DNA from 2 places in the Companilactobacillus ginsenosidimutans genome. Region 2 is predicted to be linked to the other one. Evidence: predicted binding sites of a transcription regulator. Region 2 holds the regulator's gene; the other holds the start of a gene.
The links. Region 2 encodes LexA, which represses DNA repair genes until DNA is damaged. Its sites were predicted from a motif close to CNAACANNTGTTNG; they were not measured.
Positions count from the first base shown of each region.

Region 1: parE (DNA topoisomerase IV subunit B) is a predicted target of LexA. The motif match lies at 11,992-12,005, and genes of this name have one in related genera.

Region 1 covers NZ_CP012034.1:465,533-481,414, forward strand. Annotated here, with positions in the region: gene trhA (PAQR family membrane homeostasis protein TrhA) at 1-6, opposite strand, end outside; gene ABM34_RS02510 (DegV family protein) at 132-974, shown strand; gene ABM34_RS02515 (DUF459 domain-containing protein) at 1,018-1,890, shown strand; gene ABM34_RS02520 (YpmS family protein) at 1,894-2,496, shown strand; gene ABM34_RS02525 (YozE family protein) at 2,506-2,730, shown strand; gene ylqF (ribosome biogenesis GTPase YlqF) at 2,740-3,591, shown strand; gene ABM34_RS02535 (ribonuclease HII) at 3,581-4,351, shown strand; gene dprA (DNA-processing protein DprA) at 4,391-5,209, shown strand; gene topA (type I DNA topoisomerase) at 5,330-7,411, shown strand; gene xerC (tyrosine recombinase XerC) at 7,411-8,310, shown strand; gene hslV (HslVU peptidase proteolytic subunit) at 8,326-8,850, shown strand; gene hslU (ATP-dependent protease ATPase subunit HslU) at 8,864-10,303, shown strand; gene ABM34_RS02565 (aldose 1-epimerase family protein) at 10,315-11,190, shown strand; gene plsY (glycerol-3-phosphate 1-O-acyltransferase PlsY) at 11,209-11,853, opposite strand; gene parE (DNA topoisomerase IV subunit B) at 12,076-14,076, shown strand; gene parC (DNA topoisomerase IV subunit A) at 14,087-15,882, shown strand, end outside.
Region 2 covers NZ_CP012034.1:640,009-655,890, reverse strand. Annotated here, with positions in the region: gene ftsY (signal recognition particle-docking protein FtsY) at 1-955, shown strand, start outside; gene ylxM (YlxM family DNA-binding protein) at 957-1,298, shown strand; gene ffh (signal recognition particle protein) at 1,311-2,750, shown strand; gene rpsP (30S ribosomal protein S16) at 2,841-3,113, shown strand; gene rimM (ribosome maturation factor RimM) at 3,183-3,698, shown strand; gene trmD (tRNA (guanosine(37)-N1)-methyltransferase TrmD) at 3,698-4,426, shown strand; gene rplS (50S ribosomal protein L19) at 4,542-4,895, shown strand; gene lexA (transcriptional repressor LexA) at 4,983-5,606, opposite strand; gene ABM34_RS03340 (DUF896 domain-containing protein) at 5,695-5,937, shown strand; gene ABM34_RS03335 (YneF family protein) at 5,998-6,219, shown strand; gene purE (5-(carboxyamino)imidazole ribonucleotide mutase) at 6,452-6,937, shown strand; gene purK (5-(carboxyamino)imidazole ribonucleotide synthase) at 6,930-8,057, shown strand; gene purC (phosphoribosylaminoimidazolesuccinocarboxamide synthase) at 8,066-8,773, shown strand; gene purS (phosphoribosylformylglycinamidine synthase subunit PurS) at 8,776-9,030, shown strand; gene purQ (phosphoribosylformylglycinamidine synthase subunit PurQ) at 9,030-9,707, shown strand; gene purL (phosphoribosylformylglycinamidine synthase subunit PurL) at 9,708-11,921, shown strand; gene purF (amidophosphoribosyltransferase) at 11,906-13,324, shown strand; gene purM (phosphoribosylformylglycinamidine cyclo-ligase) at 13,348-14,382, shown strand; gene purN (phosphoribosylglycinamide formyltransferase) at 14,379-14,942, shown strand; gene purH (bifunctional phosphoribosylaminoimidazolecarboxamide formyltransferase/IMP cyclohydrolase) at 14,961-15,882, shown strand, end outside.

The sequences.
Region 1 (15,882 bases), 170 kb from region 2:
GCTCAAAATGTAAACCAACTTTCAAATTGTTTAAGTACAGTATAATACTTATCGTAAAGTTAATACATTATTACTAAATCTGGTATAATTTAAACAATTAGATTAAGGAAACCCTATGAAAGAGGGAGAATATGAGCAAGGTTAAAATTATCACTGATTCTTCAGTTCAGTTAACTGAAGAGGAAATTAAAGAAAACAATATTGGTATTGTTCCTTTGACTATCGAGATCGATGGTAATACATACACTGATGGTGTTGATATTTCAAGAGAAGAATTCGTTAAGAAGATGGACAGTTCCAAAGAATTACCTAAGACTTCCCAACCATCAATTGGTACGTTTATGGAAGTTGTTGATGCTGTTCCTGATGACTACACAGATATTTTGTCATTAAACATGACTGAGGCAATTAGTGGGACGATAAATGCTGCACGCCAAATTAGTGACATGACTGATAGAAATTTTGAAGCAATTGATACCGAATATACTGATCGTGCATTAGCATTTCAAGTGCTTGAAGCAGCTAAGTTAGCAAAAGAGGGCAAATCAGTTGACGAAATTAAGTCAGCAATTAATAATATTCGTGATCACACCTATTTGTATATGGGAGTGACGAGTATTGAAAATATTTTGCGTGGCGGTCGCTTGAGTCGATTTGCCGGAACATTATCAACACTTCTGAATTTAAATTTAGTTTTGGTTTTGAAAAACAACAGTTTAGACGTAGTAAAACGTGGCCGTGGTCGTAAAACAATCGAAAAATATATGAAGAACGTTATGGCTGAGGTTAAAGAATTAAAAAACATTAAAGCAATTGGCATCTCGTATGTTGATAATATGGATTATGTTAATGAATTGAAGGCTCAACTTGAAGAAATTGTACCTGATGTTCCACTACTCATTAGAGTGACAAGTCCGGTTATTGCTACTCACGCTGGTTCGGGTGCATTTGCCATTGAATTTTATACCGCATAAAGCTGATGTTTAACATCAGCTTTTTTTGAAAGTTGGATTAATTATGAAGAAGAAAACAGTTTGGATCATTTCAACGATAGTTATTTTATTGTTGGTAGTTGCCGGGGGAGGTTACTATTTTGTAAAAACCCACAGTGAATCTGTCCAAACCACCCAAGAAAAAGACACTACCACAAAAAAAGTTAAGAAAATCAGCATTAAAAAGAAAGTTGTACCCAAGAAAAAAGATATTAGCATCGTCGCCATTGGTGATTCATTAACGGAAGGTATTGGCGATTCCAAGTCAGTTGGTGGAGGTTATGTTACTCGACTAAAAAAAGAAGTTGGTTCAAAATATAAAGTTAAGGCAACCTCAGCAAATTTTGGTGTTTCTGGAAATACAAGTAGCCAAATTATTGACCGAATATCTTTTGATCAAAAAATCCATAAAGCCTTGCCCGATGCAGACATTATTACCGTTACCGTCGGTGGAAATGATTTTATGCATCTGCTAAAGAAAAAAGGCATGGATTTAACAGGAAAAGATATTGCTACAGAACAACAAGCTTTTGATCAAAGACTCGGAGTCTTATTAGCAGATATCAGACATTATAATGCTTCAGCACCAATTTATTTAATTGGAATATATAATCCCTTTAGTATTTATTTATCTAATGTCAAAGATGCTCAAACTGCCTTTGTCAATTGGGGGAAGGGCTCTGCTCAAGTTGCCAGTTCCGTCAATGATACTTACTATGTTGACATTAATAACCTATATCAAACTAATTATGCAGATAAAAAGGCACAAAAGACGGGTATCAATCCCTACCTATCAAATGATGACCATTTTCACCCAAATGCAAAGGGTTATGATATGATGACTGCTAAAGTTTTTGATGAGATACAAAATACCAAGAAAGAATGGTTATATAAGTAATATATGAAAAAGAAAAATTATTGGATGTACGCTTTTATTGTTTTATTTGCATTAATTATTGTTTTTACTGGTTTTATCGGTGCCAAAATATTCTCTGCACCAAATGAGACTTATAAAGTCACTTCTAAAATTGAGGATAAAGATCAAAAGGTATTCACTGTTAACATGAATAAGAAGCAGGCAAATGAAATGTCTGCCTACTATTTGGAACACACCTTAAATAATGGTAAAGCTGAATATCAATTTAATTTGAAAAAGGACGCGGTTTTGTCTGGTCAAATTGGATTTTTAGGATCAAAGATTCATTTTGATCTGGAAATGGAACCTTATGCAAAAACCAATGGGGATGTACTTTTAAAAGCAAAAAAAATTAAAGTTGGAGCTTTATCGCTACCAATCAAATTTGTAATGAACTATGCTAAAAATAGTTTTAAAATTCCTACTTGGGTTGACGTAAACAGTAAGGATAAAACAATCCTCTTGAAGTTTACAAAGTTTACAACCAAAGAAGGATATAGTATCAGAGCTAGACAATTAGATTTGAAGCACGATAAATTAGTTTTTGATGTCATGAACAAGAAAATGACGGATAATGAAGATAAATAGAGGTACGAAATGAGAAGGAGCTTTTACCAATTTCTGATGACACTTCGAAATCCTGAAAGTGTAGAACCCGAGGCAGAGTTTGCTAATAACGCCTTTCGTGATCAATCATTTCCAAAGCAAGAAGAGGATTACGAAAAATTATCAGAATACTTAGAATTAAATGCTGGATACTTGCCAGCGATGACAATTTTTGACGAAGCGTATGCTAAATATAAAGACACAGACAGAAAATAGGTGATAAGTATGGTCCTACAATGGTATCCCGGTCATATGAACAAGGCCAAAAACCAAGTTCAAGAACGTTTGAAAGTAGTCGACATCGTGCTAGAAATCGTCGATGCAAGGCTACCATATTCATCAAGAAATCCAATTTTGGAACAAATTATTAATCAGAAAAAACATATTATTATTTTGAATAAAGCTGATTTGGCTGATCCTAAGCTGACCAATGATTGGATCTTGAACTATAAGCAAGAAGGTACCGCATCAATTGAATCCGATGCCAAACATAATAAATTGGCAAAGTTGAATTCACTAATCAGATCTGAGCTTGCTGATAAAATTGATAAATATGAACGTAATGGCGTGAAAAATTATCAAATTAAAGCAATGTGTGTTGGAATTCCTAATGTCGGTAAATCAACAATTTTAAATAAAATGGTTGGTAAGAATGTTGCTGTTACTGGTAACAAACCAGGAGTTACTAAAAATCAAAATTGGTTAAAGACTAACTATGGTATTGATTTACTCGATACTCCCGGTATTTTATGGCCAAAAATCACTGATCCCAAGGTAGGAATGAAATTAGCATTGTCAGGTGCAATCAAAGATAAAATTTATCCGCCAGATGATGTGGCAATTTTTGCATTGAACTTTTTACAGACGAATTATTTGGACAGAATTATGTCTGTCTATGATCTGGATAAGTCGGATGTAAATAATCATACAACTGCAGAATTGTTGATGAATTTGACTAAAAAATTTGGATATAAAGAAGACTATGATCGCGCTGCACGACGCGTAATCATGGATGTACGTAATTTGAAATTTGGAAGAATTACCTTTGATATTCCTGGAGAGTTTTATGAAGAATAGTTTGACTGTTAATGATGTCAAAGATATTTTGAGATCTCATCCCTCAGAATCAGAGTTGGAATCTTTGAAAAGCGATTCGAGAAAAGGTGTCCAAAAGTTACTTGGACAATATTACAAAGCTAAAGAAAAACAAGCCTTGTTGCTTGAAAAATTTGAACTTAAGGAACGTCTTGAATTGCCTTTCTGGGATCGCAATTTATTTGTTGCAGGTGTCGACGAGGTCGGACGTGGACCATTAGCAGGTCCAGTTGTCACAGCAGCTGTGGTTTTGCCCCATGATAATACGTTGTATGAGGTGGATGATTCAAAAAAACTCAGCAGTCAAAAACGCAGTGAATTGTATCGCCAAATTTGTTCTCAAGCTATTGATATCAGTGTTGCTGTTGGATCTCCACACCTAATTGATAAAGAAAATATTTATCATGCAACTGAATTAGTAATGGGCGATGCAATTAATAATTTGTACCTGAAACCAGATCATATTTTAGTTGATGCAATGACTATACCAGTTGATATTCCTCAAACTAAATTGATTAAAGGTGATTCAAAATCTTTGTCAATTGGGGCAGCTAGTATTGTTGCTAAAGTTGCCAGAGATAGGTTGATGATGGAGTATGATCGGTTATATCCAGAATTTGGGTTTGCACATAATGATGGATATGGTACGAAGGAACACTTACAAGCATTAGAAAAATTTGGAAAAACACCGATTCATCGTGAAAGCTTTTCACCAGTGAAAGATATTTTAAAGTCATATTAACTACCACTTGCGTAATTTATTTTACGAGGTGGTTTTTTTATGGGAAAAATGCATGACTTTTTGATTCGTTGTCGGATGACACAGATGGTTTCAAATAAACACTTATTACATATTATTAAGCTTTCTTTTTCGAGCCCAAATATAGAATCTGCAGGACTAGCATATTTGCATCGAGAGCTGGAACCAGAGAAATTTAACCAGTTTCTTCTATTATTAAGCAAAGCAGATAGCTCAAACATTTTAGCAATAAATTATTTGGATGATTATTACCCAGAACAATTGCGAAATATTTATAATCCGCCGGCAATTCTGTTTTATCGTGGAAATAAAAATTTGCTTTTAACTTCATGTTTGGCTATTGTTGGTTCTAGGAATGCAACTAGTTATAGTCATGGCTGTGTTCAAGGACTAGTTCCAAAGTTAGTAGACCGATACACAATCGTGAGTGGTTTAGCCAGAGGAGTCGATTCATGGGCTCATATGGCAGCCTTAAATAATTCAGGTAAAACAATTGCTGTAATTGGTAGCTCATTGGAAATTTCTTATCCTAAAGAAAATCAGCAATTACAGAATACGATTGGCCAACAAGGATTGCTTCTGAGTGAATATCCGCCCGGGAGTAAAATTAATCGTTGGCATTTTCCACAGAGGAATCGTATAATTGCTGGACTTTGTCAGAAAGTTGTTGTTACTGAGGCTAAGTTACGTAGTGGTGCGTTAATTACTGCTGAATTAGCACTGGATTCCAATCGTGACGTTTATGCTATTCCTGGTCGAATTGATTCAAGTCCGTCTGCTGGATGTAATAAACTCATACAAGAAGGTGCAATTCCGTTAATTAATTTTAATGAAATTTAGCAAACGCTTTCGAAAATATCAAATTAAATGTATTATTTGATTGACAAAACAAAAATTCATATTTAATATTAGTTCAGTTTTTTAATTGAACTTTAGTTATTCAGAAAGGAGCACGTCTACGTGCCAACATCAAAAAATCTGGTGATTGTTGAGTCACCATCTAAAGCAAAAACTATCGAGAAATATCTTGGTAGAAATTATCACGTTGTCGCAAGTTTAGGTCACGTGCGTGATCTACCAAAGAGTCAAATGGGTGTCGATGTTGACCACAATTATGAACCAAAATATATTTCAATTCGTGGTAAAGGCCCTGTTATTAAAGATTTAAAAAAAGAAGCAAAGAAAGCTAAAAGAGTTTATCTCGCAGCCGATCCGGATCGTGAAGGCGAGGCAATTGCCTGGCATGTTTCCCATTTACTTGGATTAGATGTAGATGGAAAGAACCGAGTTGTCTTTAACGAAATTACTAAAGATACTGTAAAACAAGCTTTTAAGAGTCCAAGAAGTATTGATATGAACCTTGTCGATGCACAACAAGCAAGACGTGTATTGGACAGATTAGTTGGTTATTCAATTTCTCCTATTTTATGGGCAAAAGTTAAAAAGGGATTGAGTGCTGGTCGTGTGCAATCAATCGCTTTGAAGTTAGTTATCGAACGTGAGAATTCAATTAAGAAATTCGTTCCAGAAGAATATTGGACGATTGAATCAACATTCAAACATAAGAAGAGTAAGTTTAAGGCCAACTTTTATGGTGTAAATCATAAAAAGGTTGAGCTCAAAAATAATGATAAAGTTCAAGAGATCTTAGGACAGATCGATAAGAAAGATGATTTCGATGTCGAGAAAGTTACTAAGAAGGAACGTAAAAGATTCCCTGCTGCACCTTTTACAACTAGTTCATTACAACAAGAAGCCAACCGTAAGCTTAATTTTAAAACTAGAAAAACTATGATGATTGCCCAACAGTTATATGAAGGAATTAACCTTGGTCGTAAAGAAGGAACTGTTGGTTTAATCACTTATATGCGTACTGATTCAAAACGTATTTCAAAAATTGCACAAGCAGAAGCATCTAAGTTCATCCATGAAGAATATGGCGAACCATTTGCAGCTGTAAAGATGAGAAACGATAAGAACCAAGAAGGTGCACAAGATGCCCATGAAGCTATCCGTCCATCTTCTGTTTACCGCACTCCTAAATCATTGAAAGAGATTTTGAGTCGTGATCAATATCGTTTGTATGACTTGATATGGTCAAGATTCACAGCAAGTCAAATGACACCTGCTGTGTTCGACACTATGACAGTTGATATTACTCAAAATAATGTAATGTTCCGTGCTAACGGATCAAAATTGAAGTTTGAAGGTTATCAAAAGGTTTATCAAAGTACTGCTGAAAATGGCAAGAAGGATAATATTTTACCTGACATTAACGAGGGTGATAAGGTTCAACTTCAATCAAATGATCCATCACAACATTTCACTCAGCCACCAGCACGTTACACTGAAGCTTCATTAGTTAAAGCTTTGGAAGAAAACGGTGTTGGCCGTCCATCAACTTATGCACCAACAATTGATACAATTCAAAGACGTTATTACGTCAAATTGAATGGTAAAAGTTTTGAGCCAACTGAACTCGGTGGAATTGTTGATAATCTAATTCAAGACTACTTCCCTGATATCGTTAACGTTGATTTCACGGCCAATCTTGAGGATGAACTTGATCATATCGAAGAGGGTAAAGAAGACTGGGTCAAAGTTGTTGATCGCTACTATCGTCCATTTGAAAAAGAACTCAAGTCTGCTGAAGATACCATTGAAAAAGTCCAAATTAAAGATGAACCTGCGGGAATCGATTGTGATATTTGTGGGGCACCAATGGTAATCAAGCTTGGTAGATATGGTAAATTTTATGCATGTTCACGTTTCCCAGATTGTCGTAATACTAAGCCAATCGTTAAGGAAATTGGTGTTACATGTCCCGTATGTAAAAAAGGCCAAGTTATCGAAAGAAAATCAAAGAAGAATCGTATCTTCTATGGTTGTTCTAGATATCCTGACTGTGACTTTGTATCATGGGATAAGCCAATTGGCAGAAATTGTCCTAAGGACCAACATTATTTGGTTGAAAAGAAGGTCAAGGGTGGCCGTCAAGTCATCTGTCCTAATGGAGACTACGAAGAAGCAGTTCAAAAATAATGATTGAACAAGATTTGGTAGACAAGTTTGTCGATTATTTAGTTGTTAATCGGCATTATTCTGATGATACAAAGAAATCATATTTAGAGGATATAAAGAATTTCATCGAATCCCTGAATGAAAATGGCGGGTTCCAAGGTTTTACTCCTGTAGACCGATTTGATGTTGAGACTTACTTAACATTTATGGATGAAAAAAAATATTCTGATGATACGATTGCTCGACGTATTTCATCATTACGTTCGTTTTATAATTTTCTAGTGAGAAATAATTTTGTAAAAAATAATCCATTCGAACTAGTTCAATTGAGACGAAAAGGAAGAAAACTACCACGATTCTTTTATGAAAAAGAGATGGAACAACTATTTGAAGCTGTAAAAGGCGATGATCTCCTTTCACAAAGGAACTCAGCTTTGTTAGAATTGTTATATGCGACAGGGATGCGTGTCAGTGAATGTGCAAATCTGACAATTTCGCAATTGGACTTTAATAATGGAATTGTTTTGATTCACGGTAAAGGTGATAAGGACCGCTACGTTCCGTTTGGAGAGTATTCACAATCGGCTCTACGCAAGTACTTAGATGACGCTAGGATGAAAATAATGACAAAGTATGAAGAACAACATGACTTTGTATTTATTAATAATCATGGTAAGCAAATTACCAGTCGTGGGATTGAATATATTCTGGACAAGATTATTAAGAAAACTAGTCTGACAGCCGATATTCATCCGCATATGATTCGACATACTTTTGCCACTCATTTGTTGGATAATGGAGCTGATTTGAGAACTGTACAAGAAATGTTAGGTCACTCAAGTTTATCGACAACACAAATCTATACGCATGTAACAATGGAACATTTACAAAAAGACTATAAAAAATATTTTCCAAGATAGAGAGGATATACTTTTATGACAACTATTTTAGCTGTAAAGCATAACGGAAAGACTGCAATTGCTGGTGACGGACAAGTCACTCTTAGTGAAAAATTCATTATGAAGGGTTCTGCTCACAAAATCAGACGTATCTTTGATGATCAAGTCATTATCGGATTCGCTGGTGGTGTCGCTGATGCTATGACACTTCAAGATTGGCTTGAAAAGAAGTTAAAAGCTTATTCAGGTAATTTGAAGCGTGCTGCTGTTGAATTGGCGCAAGATTGGAGAAAAGATCCACAACTTCAAAAACTTGAAGCAATGTTAATTGCCTTGGATAAAGATAATGTTTTGTTAATTTCAGGTAGTGGTGAAGTTATCGAACCTGATGAAGATGTTATTTCAATCGGTTCAGGTGGTAACTTTGCTCAAGCAGCTGCAGTTGCTATGCAAAGACATGCTAAGGATATGACTGCTGAAGAAATTGCACGTGAGGGTGTAAGTATTGCTTCAGGAATCGATATTTTTACAAACCAAAATATCATTACAGACAAATTCTAGAGGAGATTCATAGATGGATAACTTAACTCCAAAACAAATAGTTGAACAATTAGACAAATTTATTATTGGACAAGACGAGGCTAAAAAATCTGTTGCGATTGCTTTGTACAACCGCTATCGTCGTATGCAAGTTCCTGATAAGATGCAACAAGAAATCACTCCTAAAAACCTATTAATGATTGGACCTACTGGTGTTGGTAAAACTGAAATTGCCAGAAGATTAGCAAAAATCGTTAAGGCACCTTTTGTAAAAGTTGAAGCTACTAAATTTACAGAAGTTGGTTATGTAGGCCGTGATGTTGAGTCAATGGTTCGTGACTTGGTTGATGTTGCTGTAACCATGGAAGAAAAGGAAAAATTTGACGAAATCAGACCAGAGGTTAGCCGTAAAGTTGACAAAAAATTAGTTAAATTACTTGTTCCCGCAATTAAAAAAGAACAAAAACAAGAAAATGGCATGAACGATTTTATGTCAATGTTAACCAACATGGGTAACTCAAGTAATTTGGGTGACATGTTAAGACCTGGTACACAAGCTGGTAATGATGACCCTGATGAAGGTCGTGACGTTACTGATGATGTTGCCAATAAACGATTAAGTGTTAAAGAACAACTTGATCAAGGACTTCTTGAAGACAAGGAAGTTACTATCCAAGTTGAGGAATCACGCAAAGCTAATCCTATGAATGACCAAATGGCAAACATGGGTATTGATATGAGTAGTATGATGGATTCAATCATTCCAAAGAAAATGATTTCTCGAACACTTCCTGTTAAAGACGCTCGTGAAGCATTGATTCAAGAAGAATCAGCTAAACGTGTTGATCATGATGAAATTTATCAAGCAGCTATCGAAAAGACTGAAAATAAAGGAATTATCTTTATTGATGAGTTTGATAAAATTACTGCTGGTGATAAGAAGACATCTGGTGAGGTTTCACGTGAAGGTGTTCAACGTGACATTTTGCCTATTGTTGAAGGTTCTCAGATCAATACTAAATATGGTGCTGTTCGTACAGACCATATTCTATTCATTGGTTCTGGTGCTTTCGCTGAGAGTAAACCAAGTGATTTGATTGCTGAACTTCAAGGTCGTTTCCCAATTCGAGTTGAACTTAAGGACTTAACTGAAGATGACTTTATTCAAATCCTTACAAAACCTGATAATGCTTTAACTAAACAATACGTGGCTTTAACTAAGGCTGATGGCATTAACTTAGTATTTACTAAAGAAGCCGTTGAAGAAATTGCTAAAGTGGCATTTGATTTGAATAATACTAATCAAAATATTGGTGCAAGAAGACTATCAACAGTACTAGAAAAACTCTTAGCCGATATTTTATTTGAAGGTCCAGATATGCAAATGGGAGACATTACAATTACACGTGAATATGTTAAGGAACAAGTCGGTAAGATTGTTTCTGATACTGATCTTTCACGCTATATCCTATAGAGGTGAAAAACATGGAAGTCTATTCGATTCAGAATGATTTTTTAAGTATAAAAGTAAAATCATCCGGTGCAGAGATTATTAGTATTCAGAATCAAGCTAATCAAGAACTTATTTGGCAAGCTGATCCTGAAGTGTGGAATCGACACGCACCAGTACTCTTTCCAATTGTGGGTAGACTTAATGGAGATCATTATTATTACAATGATCAAAAATTTCAAATGTCTCAACACGGATTTGCTCGTGATAAAGACTTTGAAATTGAGTCTCAAACTGATAGTAAACTCATTTTGAGTTTAGAAGATGATCAAGAGTCATACTCAGTTTATCCATTTCACTTCAAACTTCAGGTAATTTATCAATTGGTGAAGGATACATTACAAGTTAGTTATATTGTTAAAAATAAAGATTCGGAGCAGACAATGTATTTTGCTGTTGGTGCTCATCCTGGATTTGCAGTTCCTTTTGTAAAGGGACTGTCTTACGAAGATTTTAAAGTTAGTCTAACTCCTAAAGCTGCTCGCTCTAGAATTAGTTTAAAAGATGCTAATATTGATCTGAGCCAAGAAAAAAGGGTGGATAATCAAGATTTTAATTTAACCCATGAAGAATTTGTGGACGATGCGATTATTTACAGTCTTAGTGAACCAACAGTCATCACTATCAGTAGCGATAAAACTGATCATAAGATCAATTTAGATACGGGTAACGCAAAGTTTGTTGGTATCTGGTCTCAGTATCCTACTCAAGGCGATTTTGTTTGTATTGAGCCCTGGTGGGGTATTGCGGACAAAATCGATACTGACCATCAATTAACTACTAAATACGGAATCAATACACTTGATCCTGAAGATAAGTTTGAAGCTTACTACAGTATTTCATTTAAATAGCAAAATAAAAAAACGACCTTAATGGTCGTTTTTATTTTGAGATTTATTTTTCTGTTGACGCTGATATGCCAAACCAATTGAAACCAAATTCTCTTTACCCTTCAGTAATCGTTTGATATTAGGGATGTGTTTGACATAAATAATTATTGTTACCACACAGGCAACTGACGTTAATATCCAATCATGTAAGAAGAGTGAAGCAAGTGTAAAGACAACTATGGTTATTAAACTTGCGACACTGACCATACTGGTTAGATAAACTATAAGTGCAAAACAAGCAAAGCAAACTAAGAAAAGTATTGGACTGTAAGCTAATAAAATTCCGGCACTAGTTGCAACTGCTTTTCCACCTTTGAATTTTAGAAAGATAGAAAATACATGCCCAATGACTGCGAATAAACCTACAAACAACATCCAAGGACGATCTAAACCAATGAATATCGGTAAGAATGCTCCTAATGTTCCCTTAAGAATATCCGCAAATAGTACTCCAGTACCAGCGATTGGTCCAAAAACTCGATAGGCATTGGTTGTACCAACATTACCACTACCGAAGTCAAAAATATTTTTGCGGAAGAAAACTTTTCCCACAATGTATGCCGTAGGGAATGAACCAATCAGGTATGCTAGAATTATACAGATGAAGAGTTTAGCTAAAAACATATGATCACGCTCTCATTCTAATTTTATCTAAGTATAGGTCCTTTGAACTATTTTAACCATTACTATTGTTAATAATAACTGTTTTTTGATTAAAAATTTAGATAATTGTGAATCATTACCAAAAATTAGATTTCTTTTTGAACATATGTTTGCTTTACTTTTGAATATCCATGATATAATTAACAACTGTTATCAAGCTAATTTAAAAAAGGAATGATTTAAATGCCTAAATCATCATATGATGATTCTTCGATTCAAATCCTTGAAGGATTAGAAGCTGTTCGTAAACGTCCAGGTATGTACATTGGTTCAACCGATACTCGTGGACTACACCACTTGGTTTATGAAATTGTCGACAATGCTGTCGATGAAGCTCTATCTGGATTTGGTAAGGAAATAAATGTATCAATTAATCATGATGGAAGTATTACTGTTGTCGACCACGGTCGTGGTATGCCAACGGGGATGCATTCATCTGGAAAACCAACGATTGAAGTTATCTTAACTGTACTTCACGCTGGTGGTAAATTCTCCGAAAATAGTTACAAGACATCTGGTGGACTACATGGTGTTGGTTCTTCAGTTGTAAATGCTTTATCCGAATGGATGACTGTCCGTGTTGTTCGTGATGGAAAAGTTTACGAAGAAAGATTTGAAAAAGGTGGCCATCCAGTTGGAACACTTAAGATGACTGGAAAGACTAAAGAATCTAGTGGTACTACTATTAGTTTCAAGCCTGATTCAACAATTTTTCAAACTACAAAATTCAATTTTGACACACTTGCTGAAAGATTACGTGAGTCAGCTTTCTTACTCAAGGGAGTTAAATTCACAATTACTGACAAGCGAGGAGAAGAACCTCGTGAAGAAATATTCCATTATGAAGATGGTATTCAGTCATTCGTTAAGTACTTGAATGAGGATAAAGATACTCTTGGAAATATTTTTTACATTGAGGGTGACAATTCTCAAATTGAGATTGAATTTTCTGGTCAATACAATGATGGATATTCTGAGAATATTATCTCGTTCGTTAATAATGTTCGTACTGCTGATGGTGGTACTCATGAAGCCGGAATGAAGTCTGGATTGACTAAGGCTTTCAATGATTATGCTCGTAAAGTTGGTCTTTTAAAGGAAAATAGTAAGAATCTTGAAGGTAGCGATGTCCGAGAGGGACTTTCTGCGATCATTTCAGTTCGGATACCTGAGGAGATACTTCAATTTGAAGGTCAGACGAAGGGTAAACTTGGCACTCCTCAAGCACGTGCGGCTGTTGATCAGCTTGTATATGAGCAGATGAGCTTTTATTTGATGGAGAATGGGGAACAGGCCCAAACATTAGTTAAAAAGGCTCTAAAGGCGCGTGAGGCACGTAATGCAGCACGTAAAGCTAGAGAATCTACTCGTAATGGTAAGAAAAACAAGAAAACAGATGGCCTACTATCTGGTAAACTAACGCCAGCTCAATCAAAAGACGCCAAGAAAAATGAAATTTTCTTAGTCGAGGGTGATTCTGCCGGTGGTTCAGCAAAGCAAGGACGAGATCGTAAGTTCCAAGCAATTCTTCCATTGCGTGGTAAAGTATTAAATACTCAAAAAGCTAAACTAGAAGATATTTATAAAAACGAAGAAATTAATACAATGATCTATACAATTGGTGCCGGTGTCGGTGCTGATTTTAAATTGGAAGACCGGAATTATGACAAAGTTATTATTATGACCGATGCTGATGATGATGGATCGCATATCCAAATCTTGCTATTAACATTTTTCTACAGATATATGCGTCCATTGGTGGAATCTGGACATGTTTATATTGCTTTACCACCACTTTACAAAGTTCAAAAGGGACGTGGTGCTAAAACCAAAATTGAATATTGTTGGACTCCTGATGAATTGGCAAAGACTATCAAAAAAGTTGGTAAGGGTTACGACTTGCAACGTTTTAAAGGTCTTGGTGAAATGAATGCTGATCAATTATGGCAAACAACTATGGATCCAGAAACAAGAATTTTAATTCGTGTAAATATTGATGATGCTGCTCTTGCAGAACGTCGTGTTACAACACTGATGGGTGATAAAGTTAAGCCTAGACGTGACTGGATTGAAAAAAATGTCCGCTTCAATGGTACTGAAGAGGGCGACAACATTTTGGAAAAAGTCGATGATACTGATCATATGGACAGCAAAATTGTTGATGATTTATTGAATAAGGAATAGGTGATAAATATTGGCTAAAAATTCTCCTAAAATTCAAGACATCCCATTAGAAAAAATTATGGGTGATCGTTTTGAGAGATATTCAAAGTCTATTATTCAGGAAAGAGCTCTACCTGATATACGTGACGGATTAAAACCTGTACAGCGAAGAATTTTATATTCAATGTACTTAGATGGAAATACTTATGACAAGGGATTCAGAAAATCGGCTAAAGGTGTCGGTAATGTCATGGGTAACTTCCATCCGCACGGTGACTCATCAATTTATGAAGCTATGGTCAGACTTTCTCAAGATTGGAAATTGCGTGCACCTTTAATTGAAATGCACGGTAACAATGGTTCAATGGATGGGGATCCCCCAGCTGCCATGCGTTATACTGAAGCTCGTCTAAGTAAAATTTCCGCTGAAATGTTGCGTGATATTAACAAGGACACTGTCGACGAAGAATGGAACTTTGATGATACTGAAAAAGAACCTAAGGTATTACCAGCTAGATTTCCAAATTTGTTAGTCAATGGTGCTACAGGTATTTCTGCGGGGTATGCTACCGAGATTCCACCACATAATTTGGGTGAAGTTATTGAAGCAACCATTAAATTGATTGATGATCCAGATGCAACACTTGATGATTTAATGAAAATCGTTAAGGGTCCTGATTTTCCAACTGGTGGAATTCTTCAAGGTGCGAGTGGCATTCGTGAAGCTTATGAAACCGGTCGTGGGAAAGTTTTTGTTAAATCAAAGACTTCTATTCAAGAGCTTCGTGGACACAAACAGCAAATCGTTATTACGGAAATTCCCTACGAAGTTAATAAAGCTGTTTTAGTTAAAAAGATGGATGACGTTCGTGTTCTTAAAAAAGTTGATGGTATCGCTGAAGTTCGTGACGAAAGTGATCGTCAAGGATTGTCAATTGTTGTTGAGTTAAAGCGAGATGTTGATGCTCAAGGTATTTTGAATTACTTACTTAAAAATACCGATCTTCAAATTTCTTATAACTTTAACATGGTTGCTATTGCAGACATGCGTCCACAACAAGTTGGTTTAGTTAAAATGTTGACTGAATATGTAAAACATCAAGAAGATGTTGTTTTACGTCGTTCAAAATTTGATTTGGATAAAGCTAAGAAGCGCCTGCACATTGTTGAAGGTTTAATCAAAGCTTTATCAATACTTGATAAGGTTATCAAAACTATCCGTGCAAGTAAGAACAAATCTGATGCTAAAAATAATTTGGTTAAAGAATATCAATTCACTGAGCCTCAAGCTGAAGCTATCGTCTCGTTACAACTTTATCGTTTGACTAATACCGATGTAACAGAATTAGAAAAAGAAAACAGCGAATTAACTGCATTAATCAGCAAGTTGAATAAGATTATCAATAATCATTCAACTTTGATGAGTGTAATTAAAAAAGAGCTTCAAGAAGTGCAAAAAAACTATTCTGATGCTCGTAGAACTAAAATTGAAGCAAAGGTTGATGACATCAAAGTCGATACTAAAGTTATGGTTGCCAGTGAAGATGTTCATGTGTTAGTCAGTCATGATGGATATGTTAAGAGAAGTAGTCAAAGATCTTTTGCCGCTTCTGATCCAGGTGACAACGGACTTAAGGATGAAGATTATCCGATTCTTGATGTTGAAGCTAATACTTTAAACCACTTATTTATCTTTACCGATAAAGGAAATCTGATTTATCGTCAGATTTTTGAATTGGAAGATAGTCGATGGAAAGATACTGGTTCTCATTTATCTCAAGAAGTTGGTTTAGGAACCGATGAATCAGTCTTAAAAGCCTTTATCTT
Region 2 (15,882 bases):
TGAAAAAGATGATGTCAAAGAATATGACGAAGGATTGAAAAAAAGCCGTACATCTTTTAGTGCTCGTTTCAACAAATTCCTAGCTAACTTCAGAAGTGTCGATGAAGAGTTCTTTGATGACCTTGAAGAGCTACTCATTGAATCTGATGTTGGATACGAAACTGCGATGAGAATTTCGGATGAACTTCGTGAAGAAGTGAAACTGAAGAACGTAAAGAAGCGTGCTGATGTTTCTGATGTCATTGTCGAAAAATTAGTTGATATGTATGATGAAGAAGGTAAAGAAGAAGATAACACTTTACACTTCAGTCAAGATAAGAATCCTACAGTGTTCTTATTTGTCGGGGTTAACGGTGCCGGAAAGACAACTACCATCGGAAAATTGGCTCATAGGTTCCAGTCTCAAGGTAAGAAAGTTCTATTAGCTGCGGGTGATACATTTAGAGCTGGAGCGATTGAACAACTTCAGGTTTGGGGAAAAAGAGTCAATGTTCCTGTTGAGGCCAAAGCTGCTCAAACAGATCCGGCGTCAGTTGTTTATGATGCTGTTCAACGTGCAATTAATGAGGACTTTGATATACTGTTGGTTGACACTGCCGGACGTCTCCAGAATAAGCAAAACTTGATGCGTGAACTTGAAAAAATCAAACGTGTCATTACTAAAGAGTTGCCAGATGCACCGCAGGAGGTCTTACTGGTACTAGATGGTTCAACCGGTCAAAACGCATTAAGCCAGGCTAAACAATTTAATGAGACTACCAACGTTACTGGAATTGTTTTAACTAAGTTAGATGGAAGTTCCCAAGGTGGGATTGTACTGCCAATTCGAAATGAATTGCATTTACCAGTTAAATTAGTAGGATTAGGCGAGCAAATGGACGATCTGCGTGATTTTGACGCTGAGAAATTCATTTATGGATTGTTTAAGGACTTGATTGTCGATTCAGGTGAATAAAATGGATATGAAAAAGACGAATGAGATAAATTTGTTGTACAATTTTTACCATACGTTACTTACGAGTAAACAAGACAAATATATGAACTTATATTATGTTGAAGATTTTTCATTAGGTGAAATTGCCGAACAGTTGCATGTCTCAAGACAAGCCGTGTTAGACAATATTCACCGGTCCGTTTCTTCGTTGGAAAGATTTGAGAAAGAACTTAATTTAATTGATAAAACTCAAGAAATTGATGATATTGCAAATGAATTAAGTAATCTAGTATCAAATAAATATTCGAATGACAAAGAATTACTTGCTTTAGTCACTCGTATTTCAAAAATAAATGAGATGTAATAGGAGTTAAATATGGCTTTTGAAGGTTTAAGCGAAAGACTTAATAAAGTTTTTTCTTCTTTAAGAGGAAAGGGTAAATTATCTGAAGACGACGTCCGTACTGTGATGCGCGAAGTTAGAATGGCTTTGTTAGAAGCTGATGTTAACTTTGATGTTGTTAAAGACTTTATTAAACAAGTTAGAGAGCGTTCATTAGGCGCTGAAGTTATGGATAGCTTAACTCCATCACAACAAGTCGTAAAAATTGTTGATGATGAGTTAACTAAACTCATGGGAACTGAAGCTGTTCCGTTAAATAAAGCTCCCCATATTCCAACAATCATCATGATGGTTGGTCTCCAAGGTGCTGGTAAAACTACTACAGCTGGTAAACTTGCAAAATATTTAATGGCTAATGATAAAGCTCGTCCATTATTTATTGCAGGGGATGTTTATCGTCCAGCTGCAATTGAACAATTGAAGACTGTTGCTGAACAAGTCGGTGCACCTGTGTATGAAGAAGGTACTGACAAGAACCCAGTTGATATTGTTCGAAATGGATTGGCTAAGGCTGCTGAAAATAAAAATGATTATGTAATTATTGATACTGCCGGACGTTTGGAAATCGATGAGAAATTGATGGACGAATTAAAGCAAATCAAAGAATTAGCGCAACCAAATGAAATTTTATTTGTTGCTGATTCAATGACAGGTCAAGTTGCAGCCAAAGTTGCTGCTGGTTTTGATGAGCAACTCGATATCACCGGTGTTGTACTTACAAAACTTGATGGTGACACTCGTGGTGGTGCAGCGCTATCAATTCGTGCTGTAACTGGAAAACCAATCAAGTTTATTGGTCAAGGAGAAAAACTTGACCAACTAGACGTTTTCCATCCTGATAGAATGGCGAATAGAATTCTTGGTATGGGTGATATGCTTACCTTGATTGAAAAAACTCAAAAAGAGTATGATCAGAAGCAAGCAGAAGACATGGCTGAAAAAATTAAGGCGAATAGCTTTGATTTTAACGACTTTATTGATCAAATGGATCAAATTCAAAAAATGGGTCCACTCGATGAAATTATGAAAATGATTCCAGGTATGGCAAATAACCCAGCCTTGGCAAATGTTAATATTGATGAAAAAGATATTTCTCACCTGAAGGCCATTGTTTATTCGATGACTCCGAAGGAACGAGAAGATCCAAAACTTCTAAACCCTTCTAGAAGACGTAGAATTGCTGCTGGATCAGGTCGTTCTGTTCAAGAAGTTAACCGTATGATTAAGCAATTCAAACAGTCTCAAGATATGATGAAACAAATGAGTAAGGGTAACATGAACGGTATGGATCAACTTATGGGGAATGGTGTCCAAGGGCGTCTCGGTAAGATGGCAATGCACTCCATGGTACGTAAGCAGAAGAAAAATAAGAAGAAACGTTTAAAGAAAATTAAGCGATTCAAGAGTAATTAAAAAAAACGGATGGGTGTAAAGTTTTTTCCTTTACATGCTATCTATTTTTGTGTATACTAACAAAGTTAAGAAATTTCAGGAGGACATACAATGTCAGTTAAAATTAGAATGAAACGTATGGGTAGTAAATTAAGACCTTTCTATAGAATCGTTGTTGCAGATTCACGTGCTCCACGTGATGGCCGCTTCATCGAACAAGTTGGTTACTACAACCCAATCTCACAACCAGAAGAACTTAAGTTAGATGATGACAAGATCATGGACTGGTTACAAAAAGGTGCACAACCTTCAGATACAGTACATAACTTACTTAAGAAACATGGTTTGATGCAAAAGTATCATGAAAGCAAGTATACAAAATAATTAAGACGATTAGGATCAGATAAAACTTGCTTTTATCATGGTCCTATTTTCTTTTAAATGGAGAATTAAATGTCAGATAAACTATTTCGTGTTGGCAAAATAGTCAATACTCATGGTATCAAGGGTGAAGTAAGAGTTATTTCTATCACTGATTTTCCTGAGGAACGATTTAAATCTGGTTCCAAATTGATTATGAAATCAAAAGCTGGAAACAAAGAATTTACTATTGAGTCGTCTCGTAAGCATAAGAATTTTATTCTATTGAAATTCAAAGGATTCGATAATATTAATGACGTTGAACAATACAAAGGTAACGAGTTGTTTACTTCTAATGAAATAAAGCCTGAGTTGGCTGAAGGTGAATTTTTATATAGTCAGATTGTTGGCTTGCCGGTTGTTGATGAAAAGCTAGGCGAAATTGGTAAGGTGACAGAGATTATGGAATTGGGTCCTAACGACGTTTGGGTGGTTAAAGGTCCAAAGTATGATGAAGTACTTATTCCGTATATCGAAGATGTAGTAAAAAAAGTCGATATTGATAACAAAGTTATCAATGTTGATCTTCCGGATGGATTGATAGACTAATGGATATTTCAATATTAAGTATATTTCCAAGAATGTTTGATGCTTTGAATGAATCTGTAATTGGCAAAGCTCAAGAAAAAGGGTTGCTCAATTTACAAGTAATTGATTTCCGTGACTTTACAACTAATAAGCAGCATCATGTTGACGATACCCCTTATGGTGGTGGAGCGGGGATGCTTTTACAAGCTCAACCAATTTATGATGCGATGAGTTATTTGGAAACGGAGAATCCTGGTAAAAAAAGGGTCGTTCTTTTAGATCCTGCAGGTAAAACATTTGATACAAAAATGGCCCAATCATTTGCAAAAGAAGAGCAGTTAGTATTCATTTGCGGACACTACGAGGGCTTTGACGAGCGTATTAAAGATTTAGTTACTGATGAGGTGTCGATTGGGGACTACATTCTCACAGGTGGAGAATTACCTACAATGAGTATGATTGACGCTACGATGCGATTTGTTCCCGGTGTTCTCGGTAATAATTTTTCAGCAGAGGAAGAGTCGTTCTCGCATGGATTACTTGAATATCCACAATATACCCGTCCAGCCGATTTTCGTGGTAAAGAAGTACCAGAGGTATTAACAAGTGGTAATCATGAAAAAATTAGAATTTGGCGTTTAAAAGAGTCGTTGAGAAAAACTTTAATAAGACGTCCTGATTTGCTCGAAACTATTGATCTGACAAAGGAAGAAGAGAAGTTACTTCGTGAAATTCGTTCAGAAATGTAGTTTACAAGTAATCACAAATAATGTAGTATATTAGAAGTGTTTAAACACAATTAACGATATTCCGCTGTGTATTAGATAAAGATATGTATGAGTGTCGGATAGGGAGAAAAAATTAATGAAGCCATTAATTCAAGCAATTACAAAAGAACAATTACGTTCTGACATTCCAGAATTCCGCGCTGGTGACACAGTTCGTGTCCATGCTAAGGTTGTTGAAGGAACTCGTGAACGTATTCAGTTATTCGAAGGTGTCGTAATCAAGAAACACGGTACAGGTATCAGCGAAACTTATACAGTTCGTAAGATGTCAAGTGGTGTTGGTGTTGAAAGAACATTCCCACTTAACACACCTCGTGTTGATAAAGTCGATGTTGTTAGATATGGTCGTGTACGTCGTAGTAAACTATACTTTCTTCGTGATCGTACAGGTAAAGCTGCACGTATTAAAGAACGTCGTCGTGACATCTAGTCATGACAATTTAAAAGACTTGCATACGCAAGTCTTTTTTTTGTGTCCAATTGTCAAAAAAAATCACACCAGATGGTGTGATAACGTTTAGAATATTTGAGGTCTATAAAGACCAACGACTTTACCGACGATTTCAACATTTTCTAAGATAATAGGATCCATGGTATCATTTTCCGGTTGAAGTCTATAGTGCCCATTCTCTGCGTAAAATCTCTTACATGTGGCTTCAATGTCTTCAGTCATTGCAATGACGATTTCACCATTGTTTGCGGTATTTTGTTCATGGACAATAACTTGATCACCATCTAGGATACCAACGTTGATCATACTTTCGCCATGAATTTTGAGCATGAATAATTCACCAGAATCACGTGATAAGTCAGGTGGGATAGGGAAAGTACCTTCAAAATCCTGTTCTGCGGAAATTGGTTGTCCAGCTGCAACTGTACCAATAATAGGAATCTCTTTTGATTTTATACCTATTAAATTAAGCCCTGAAATTGTCAATTCAAGTGCACGTGGTTTAGTTGGATCTCTTTGAATATATCCTTTTTTCTCTAAGCGAGATAAATGACCGTGGACAGTAGAAGTTGAAGAAAGATCAACTGCTTCACAAATTTCACGAACCGTTGGCGGATAACCATGTTCGTCTAAGTAGTCGTGGATGCACTCAAGTATTTGAGTTTGTTTTGATCCTTCGTTTTTTGACATTAGAACACCTCATTGTTAATATCTTAAATAGATTGTATCAAAGTAAAAGGTATAATTCAAACAAGTGTTCGGTTATGGGGTGACAAATATGACAAAGAATGAAACTTTAGTTGAAAAGCTAAATGATTTAGCTCATAAAGCCAAAGATAGAACAATTACCAAAGAAGAAGAAGAGGAGCAACGTGCCCTTCGTAAAGAGTATTTGGAAAACTTTAGAGCAGGTTTCAAATCCCAAATTGAAATGATGAGAGTATTCGATAAAGAGGGAAAAGAAGTTACACCTGAAAAAGTTCGTAAAATTCAAAGAGAAAAGGGTCTAAGAGACGATTAGACTTTAAATTAGACGTAAATTTATGTAGTATTAGATAAGTATGGAAAGGGTGAGAAGAATATGTGGCCAATAGTTATCGCTGCGATCATCGGTGTGTTAGCCGGAGTCGTAATCGGATTTTTCGTTGCCAGATGGTATATGAAAAAGTATTTTCAAGACAATCCGCCAATCAGTGCTGATATGATCAAACAAATGATGGCACAAATGGGACAAAAGCCTTCACAGAAGAAACTTAACCAAGTTATGGCATCAATGAAAGCACAACAAAAGAAAGAAAAATAATTAATAACTTATTTTATATCCCGATACGAATTTATCGTATCGGGATTTTTTTATATTCATGATAAAATAACAGTAAAATACGAACAATTATTATATTATTTTTTTTATATGAATTTATAAGTCAAAATAAACGAACAATAATAAAAAAATAAACAATAATATACGTCAATTTCTTGATAATGAAAATTAATCTTGTTACACTTTATATATGCTTAAAGGAAGAAGATGGCTTATGACAGATGTAGCAGTAATTATGGGTTCAATTTCAGACTTATCGACTATGCAAAACACAATTGATGTTTTGAAAGAACTCAACGTTAAATATTCCGTACATGTTATCTCAGCACACAGGATGCCTCAAGAAATGATTGATTTTGGTACGAATGCTGAAAATGCCGGATACAAAGTTATTATTGCGGGTGCCGGCGGTGCCGCACACTTACCTGGTATGGTTGCTGCAACAACGAACATACCGGTTATTGGTGTGCCTGTAGAATCCCATGCACTTAAAGGTATGGACTCTCTATTATCAATCGTTCAAATGCCGGGTGGAGTTCCAGTTGCAACCATGGCAATAGGCAAGGCTGGAGCAACCAATGCTGCATTAATGGCCACAAAGATATGTGCTTTAAATAATTCTTCGTATTTAGAATCTCTGAAGCAATATAAGGAAACGATGCGAAATAATTCATTAGAAAGTGGGAAACAATTTGGATAAAATTCATTTTCCAGGGGAGACAATTGGAATTATCGGCGGTGGCCAATTGGGACAAATGATGGCTCAGTCTGCCAAAGAGAAAGGATTCAAAGTCATAGTTCTAGATCCAACTTCAAATAGTCCAGCGGGACAAGTTTCTGATGAACAAATAATTGCTGATTATGGTGACTTGGGAGCAATTTTGAAATTAGCTAAAGATTGCGATCTGATCACTTATGAATTCGAAAATGTTGATGCAGAGACTATTGGAAAAGCCAAATATTACTGTGACATACCACAGGGTACGAAAGCTTTGATTGTTACACAGAATAGAATTAGGGAAAAAACGTTTTTAGCTGAAAATGATTTTCCTGTTGCCAATCATGCAATTGTTCATTCTGTAAAAGACCTTGAAACAGCAATTGATAAAGTTGGCTACCCGTCCATTTTGAAAACAGTTGAAGGTGGGTACGATGGCAAAGGTCAAATGATTCTTAACAGCAATTCTTTTGATGAAGATGATGCTGAAGAATTGCTGTCGTATGGCCCATGTATTTTAGAAGAAAAAATTGATTTGTGGAAGGAAGTATCGGTTGTAATTTCCGCAAATGTTAACGGTGAACATTCAGTGTTCCCTGTCATTGAAAATGAACATCGCGATAATATTCTTCATACAAGTAGTTGTCCCGCAGATATTCGACCTGAAACAGATGCGGAATGTATTTCTATAGCAAGAAAAATTGCCAGTGACTTGGAACTTGTCGGTACGATGTGCATTGAATTCTTTATTTCAAAAGACCACCAAGTTTTCGTTAATGAAATTGCTCCGCGTCCTCATAATTCAGGACATTTAACAATAGAGGCATGTAATGTTTCTCAATTTGATACTCATATCCTTGGTATTTGTGGATGGCCAATGCCACAAGTGGTTCAATTCAAGCCGGCAATCATGGTCAATTTATTGGGCCAACATTTGGGAAATGCAAAAAAACAAATTATTACTCATTCAGAATGGTATTTCCATGATTATGGTAAGGAAGAAGCACTCTTTAATCGGAAGATGGGACATATTACAATCCTGTCAGACGACGTTAAATATGCAAAACAACAAATTAAAGAAAATTCCCTTTGGGACATATAGGAGAAACGATGTCAGATAAACTTATTTATTCAGGAAAAGCTAAAGACGTGTTTGCAACTGATAATGATTCAGAATTACTCATTGTTTACAAAGATCAAGCAACAGCATTTAACGGAGTTCGAAAAGAACAAATTCCTGGAAAAGGAAAGTTAAATTGCCAAATATCCTCTTATATTTTTGAATATTTAATTGAAAACGGAATTACCACCCACTTGGTAAAAAATGTTTCAGATCACGAACAATTGGTCTTAAAAACAGAGTTAATTCCAGTCGAGGTTGTTTTGAGAAACAAAATTGCTGGTAGTTTTGCAAAAAAATTTGATTTGGAAGCTGGCAAGAACTTAGCTAAACCTATCATAGAATTTTATTACAAGAGTGATGCTTTAAATGATCCATTCATCAACGACGATCAGATTGAATCTTTGGAAATTGCGAGTGGGGATGAACTTGATTACATCAAGAAACAAACTCTTAAAATTAATGATTTGCTAGTTGCGTTATTCAATAAGGATGATTTAGATTTAGTCGATTTCAAACTTGAATTTGGACGAGTAGATGGCCAGATTATTCTTATTGACGAATTCTCACCAGATAATTGCCGTCTCTGGGATAAATCTACGCATCAATCGCTCGACAAGGATGTTTTTCGTAAAGACGAAGCCGACTTAGTTGAAACCTATAAAAAAGTACTTAACCGATTAGAAGGAGCCAAATAATAATGACTTTAGTAAAGGTATATGTAACCTATAAGAAATCAATTCTAGATCCTCAAGGTGAAGCCGTTAAAAAAGCTGTCCACGGTATGGGATTCAGTGACGTTCACGAAATTCGTATGGGTAAGTATTTTGAAATCACAGTCGATGAGAATTCTCCAAAAGTAAAAGACGATATTGAAAAGATTTGTGATGGATTACTAGCAAATCCCAATATGGAGACTTATAGATATGAGTTTGTCGAATCGGAGGCAATTTAATGAAATTTGCAGTTATTGTTTTTCCTGGATCAAACTGTGATAAAGACCTTTATTATGCGATAAAAGACGGGATTGGAACAGAGGTCGAAATGGTGAACTTTCAAAGTGAGTCACTCGAAGGTTTCGATGCTGTTCTTATCCCTGGTGGCTTCTCGTATGGCGATTATTTGAGAAGTGGTGCAATTGCTGCACATGCACCAATAATTCCTGAAATCAAACGTATGGCGTCTGAAGGGAAACCAGTTTTAGGAATTTGTAATGGATTTCAGATACTTACAGAAATTGGTTTGTTACCAGGGGCATTGATTAAAAATAATCATAATAGATTTATTTGTGAAACTGTACAACTTGTCGTTGAAAATAATCAGACTATTTTCACAACAGAATATGCAAAAGATGAAGTTATCGATATTCCCGTTGCCCATGGTGAAGGAAATTACTACTGTGATCAGTCTACATTGAAAGATTTGAAACAAAATAATCAAATCGTTTTTCGATATGAAGAAGACATTAATGGAAGTGTTGATCAAATCGCGGGTATTACAAACAAAGAGAAGAATGTCCTCGGAATGATGCCGCATCCTGAACGTGCTTTGGAAAAATTAGTAGGATCAGATGACGGAATCAAGATGTTTCAATCGATATTAAAAAATCATATGGATAGGGTGAATCTATAAATGACAGAACCAACAGCCACAATGATAAGTGAAGAAAAACTATATCGTGCATGGGGATTGAGCGAATCAGAATTTAAAATAATTACTGATGAAATTCTTCATCGACTTCCTAATTACACTGAAGCTGGCTTGTTTTCAGTTATGTGGAGTGAACATTGCTCATATAAGAATTCTAAAAATGTTCTTCGAAAATTTCCAAATAAGGGCAAACGTGTTCTAGCAGGCCCTGGTGAAGATGCTGGAATTATTGACATTGATGATAATCAAGCAGTTGTATTTAAGGCTGAAAGTCATAACCATCCCTCAGCAGTTGAACCATATCAAGGCGCTGCCACAGGTGTTGGTGGAATCATTCGTGATATTTTTTCCATGGGTGCAACTCCAATTGCGATGCTAAATAGTTTGAAGTTTGGCAATATTGACAATGAGCATACTAAATATTTGGCAAATGAGATTGTAGCCGGTATCGGCGGTTATGGTAATTGTATTGGTATTCCAACTGTCGGTGGTGAAATTTCGTTCCAAGCTCGTTATAAAAATAATCCAGTTGTCAATGCAATGTGTGTTGGATTAATTAATAATTCTGACATTAAGTATGGTAAAGCCTCAGGTGAAGATAATTTAATCATATATGTTGGTGCTAAAACCGGTCGTGATGGTATTCATGGTGCAACTTTTGCATCAGACGAATTTACTGACGACAGTATGTCACAGAGATCAGCAGTTCAAGTTGGAGATCCGTTTATGGAAAAACTCTTGATGGATGCGTGTATCGAATTGGTTCAAGAACATTCTGATTGGATCATGGGTATTCAAGATATGGGTGCTGCTGGACTAGTTTCTTCAACTGCTGAAATGGCTTCTAAAGCTGAAAGTGGACTCATTTTGGAGCTTGATCAAGTTCCTCAACGTGAAGAAAATATGACTCCTTATGAAATAATGCTCTCAGAATCTCAAGAACGAATGGTACTTTGTGCAAAACCGGAACATAAAGATAATATTTTGAAGTTTTTCAAGGATGCTGGATTAGACGCGGTAGTTATTGGAAAAGTTACTACTGATCGACAATATAAAATTTATCAACATGGAGAATTGGTGACAGATATTCCTGTTGCAGGATTAGTCGATGATTCACCAGAGTATGTTCGTGATGGAGAAACTCCAAAACGATTAATGACAGAAAATTATAAAAGCCAGTATGTTCCCGTAATCAAATCATTAGAGAGCACTTGGATGGATATGTTGAAACAACCGAATATCGCCTCCAAGGAGTATTTCTATAGTACATATGATTCTCAAATTAAAGCTAACACCGTTGTTAAGCCTGGAAGTGATGCAGCTGTGGTACGCGTTCGTGGTACAAAAAAAGCTTTAGCTATGACTAATGATGGAAATTCCAAATTGGTTTTTGTGGATCCTTATATTGGCGGACAAATCGCTATCATCGAAGCATCGGCTAATTTGATTGCATCTGGATCAGAACCATTAGGAATTACTGATTGTCTGAATTATGGTAACCCCGAAAAACCAGAAATTTTCTGGGAATTCAATCGTAGTGTTGAAGGAATGTCTTCAGTATGTGAATTACTTGGATTACCGGTGATTTCAGGAAATGTTTCACTTTATAACGAATTTAATGAAGAAGCCATTTATCCTAGTCCAATGATTGGAATGGTTGGTTTGGTGAAGGATATTTCCAATATTCGGACCCAATGTTTTACAAATATTAATGATGCAATTTATGTTATTGGAAGTACCAATGATGACTTTAATGGATCTGAACTTCAAAACCTTCAAACAGGCGATGTAACCGGTGCGTTGAATCCAATTGATTTGGAAAATATTAAATCAATTCAAGAAAATGTACTGAAATCTATTCAAGCTGGATTTATTAATAGTTGTCATGATATTTCTGAAGGCGGATTGGCAATTGCATTAGCAGAAGCATCATTTGAAAATCAGCTTGGATTTAACGTGGAAACTAATTTAACCACAAGTCAAGTTTTCTCAGAAACACCAGGAAGATTTTTAGTGTCAGTCTCAGAAGAGAATAAAAATGAATTCGAAAAAGTATTTAATGGGAATTGTGAGTATTTGGGCCTAGTCTCCGACAGCCGCGAATTACAACTTAAAACAATTGATTCGAGTGCTGCATTGAATTTGGAAGATGCACTTAAGAATTGGAAAGAGGCCATACCTTGCTTAATGAAGTAAAAGGATTAAATGAAGAATGTGGAGTTTTTGGAGTTTGGGGTGCTAAAAACGCTAACTATCTCACATACTTGGGTTTACATAGTTTGCAGCATCGTGGTCAAGAAGGTGCGGGAATTGTAACAAATGACAATGGCAAACTTAATTCATATCGTAACCTAGGATTATTAACGCAGGTTTTTTATAAACCATCGCTTTTGGAATCGTTAAAAGGCGATTCAGCCATTGGTCATGTGCGTTATTCCACAGCGGGTAGCAACAAGATTGAAAATGTTCAACCACTATTGTTTGATTTTACAGATCAACAATTTGCTCTAGCACATAATGGTAATTTAACCAATGCTCTGACTTTGAAAAAAGAGTTGGAACAAAAGGGAGATATTTTTAAATCTAGTTCAGATTCAGAAGTTTTGATGCACCTTATTCGTCATTCCGATAAACCAACTGAAATAGAGCGTATTAAGGAATCCCTTAATCAAATTAAGGGTGGCTTTGCCTATTTAATGTTGACGCCTGATTCATTGATTCTTGCATTAGACTCACATGGATTTAGACCCTTATCAATTGGTAGATTACCCGAAGGTGGCTATGTAGTCGCTAGTGAGACATGTGCATTGGATGCAGTGGAAGCTGAGTTTATTCGAGACATTAAACCAGGTGAATTAACAATTATCAATGACGAAGGCATTACGGTTGACGCTTGGACCACTGACACAAAGATGGCCATTTGTTCAATGGAATATATTTACTTTGCCCGTCCTGATTCTAATATCTTGGGTATCAATGTTCATACAGCTAGAAAGCATATGGGTAAAATTTTGGCTAGGGAACAACCAGTTGATGCAGACATCGTTGTTGGTGTACCAAATTCGTCACTTTCAGCTGCGAGTGGATATGCTGAAGGAATTGATTTGCCATATGAAATGGGATTAATCAAAAATCAATACATGGGTCGTGAATTTATTCAACCTAGTCAAGAGTTACGGGAAAAAGCTGTCCGTCAAAAATTGGCAGCCGTTAAAGGAGTCGTTGATGGTAAGAGAGTTGTCCTTGTTGACGATTCAATTGTTCGTGGGACAACTTGTGCATTTATCGTCAAACTCCTTAAAGATGCTGGTGCTACGGAAGTTCATTTAAGAATTGCATCACCGCAGTTCAAATATCCAAGTTTTTACGGAATCGATATTCAAGATCGTAAGGAATTGATTGCAGCACACAAAAGTAATGAGGAAATGCGTCAACAATTTGGTGCAGATTCTCTTGAATTTTTAAGCCAAGAAGGTTTAATTGAAGCCATTGGATTGAAATACGATGCTCCTTATAGTGGATTAGATCTTTCATACTTCAACGGTGATTATCCAACGCCACTATATGACTACGAAAAAAATCTTTCTGAAGACTTTTAATTGATACTTTAAAGGAGAAATTTATGACCAATCCGTATGAAAAAGCTGGGGTTGATGTTAATTCAGGATATGAAGTATCCAACTTCGTTAAGCAAAACTTAGCTAAACAAAAAGCCAACTCTGCTAATATTGGAAACTTTGGTGGAGTTTATGAGATACCTGAGGGATATAAACATCCAGTCTTAATTTCCGGAAATGATGGTGTCGGCACAAAATTAATGCTTTCAATTGAAGGTAAAAAATATGACACAGTCGGGATTGATTGTGTCGCAATGTGTGTGAATGATTTATTAGCTCAAGGTGCAACTCCACAATATTTTATGGATTACATCGCTACTGGTAAGGTCGACGGAAAGATCAAGGAAGTACTCAAGGGAATTATTTCTGGCTGTGAAATTGGACAAGTTGACCTCGTTGGTGGGGAAACCGCCGAAATGCCAGGGATGTATCGTGAGAAAGATTATGATCTTGCAGGTTTTGCAGTTGGAATTGTTGAAAAGGAAAACATTTTAACTAAAGCAAATGTTAAAAAGGGCGATAAACTTATTGGAATTAAATCAAGCGGACTTCATTCCAATGGATTTTCACTGATCCGAAAAATATTCTTCAAAGATAATGAATTTAATTATGTGACACATTTACCGGAAATGCCGACTGAAAATCTTGGAGATGTCTTATTGACTCCGACTAGAATTTATACAAATGAGATTGTTCCACTTCTTGAGAAGCATTTGGTACATGGAATTGCTCATATAACTGGTGGAGGTTTCTATGAGAATGTTCCTCGAGCGTTACCAGATAATCTAGCGGCACGGATAGATATTAATACTTGGGAAAAACCGGATATCTATGATGTTGTGAAAAAATATGGTGGCTTAAAACTTGACGATATGTATCACATTTTCAATATGGGAATTGGTATGGTCCTTGCAGTTAGTGAAGACCAAGTTGAAATTGTTTTGGATTCACTTAATCAATGTTGTGAACAGGCTAGCGTGATTGGCGTCGTGGTTGACAAAACCGAAGATTCAGTCGAATTAAAGGGAGATAAATTATGAGAGTAGCGGTATTTGCATCTGGAAACGGAACAAATTTTGAAGCTCTGGCAGATGATGAAGCTCTCAAGACTGCTGGGTTGGATATTGTCATCTTAGTATGTGATAAACCGAATGCTCCCGTGCTAGACAAAGCTAGACAACGAGGTATACCGGTTTTTGTTAATCAATTGAAGAATTATTCAGATCGACATGAGTATGAACAGGCAATCGTTGATAAATTATCGGCCTTAGACATCGAATATATTTTATTAGCAGGATATATGAAAGTAATTACTTCGACGCTTCTTTCAAAATATCAATCTAAAATAATTAATATTCATCCATCAATTTTGCCAAAATACTCAGGATTAGAGTCAATTGAAAGAGCATTTAATGCAGGTGAAAAAGAAACAGGAGTCACTGTTCACTACATAGATGATGGAGTAGATACGGGTCCAATCATAAGGCAAGCAACAGTGCCAATTTATGAAGACGACACTGTTGATACTTTGGAAGCAAGGGTGCATGAAACTGAGCACAAGATCTATCCAGAAGTTGTACTTGAATTATTAAAAAAATAATAAAACGGGTGAAAAATTATGAAAAATGCTCTTATCAGCGTTTCAGACAAAACTGGAATTGTAGAATTTGCTAAAGGATTAATTGAAGAAGGTTATTCAATTATTTCAACTGGTGGAACTTATAAAAAGTTACAAGAGTCTGGAATTGATGTAACTGAAATTGATGAAGTTACAGGATTTCCAGAAATTCTTGATGGACGTGTTAAAACGTTACATCCTAAGGTTCATGCAGGTTTGCTTGCTAAACGCTCAAATAAAGAACATATGGATACTTTGAAAAAACTTGGAATCAATACAATTGATCTAGTATGTGTGAACTTATATCCATTCAAAGAAACAATTTCTAAAGGGGATGTCGAGTTACCAGATGCAATTGAACAAATTGATATCGGTGGTCCTTCAATGTTACGTTCAGCATCAAAAAACTTTGCAAGTGTATATGTAGTTGTTGACAAAGACGATTACAGTTCAGTACTTGAAGAAATAAAAAAAGATGATGATACACAAGTTGAATTTAGACAAAAACTTGCTGCTAAAGCATTTAGACATACTGCAGAATATGATGGAATTATTTCTGGTTATTTAACTGATATTTCAGGAATTGAATTTCCTGAAACAAAGACAATCCCATTAGAATTTAAGCAATCATTACGTTATGGTGAGAACTCACATCAAGCTGCAGCATTCTATAAGAATTCAATGTCGACAGACTATTCAATTGCGTCTGCAAAGCAATTACACGGTAAGGAACTTTCATACAACAACATTCGTGATGCTGATGCCGCTATTAAAATTGTTTCTGACTTCGACACACCATGTGTTGTAGCACTTAAACATATGAATCCTTGTGGCGTTGGTGTTGATGATCATGATATTTATGCAGCTTGGCAAAAAGCTTATGCCGCTGATACAATGTCAATCTTTGGTGGAATTGTCGTTG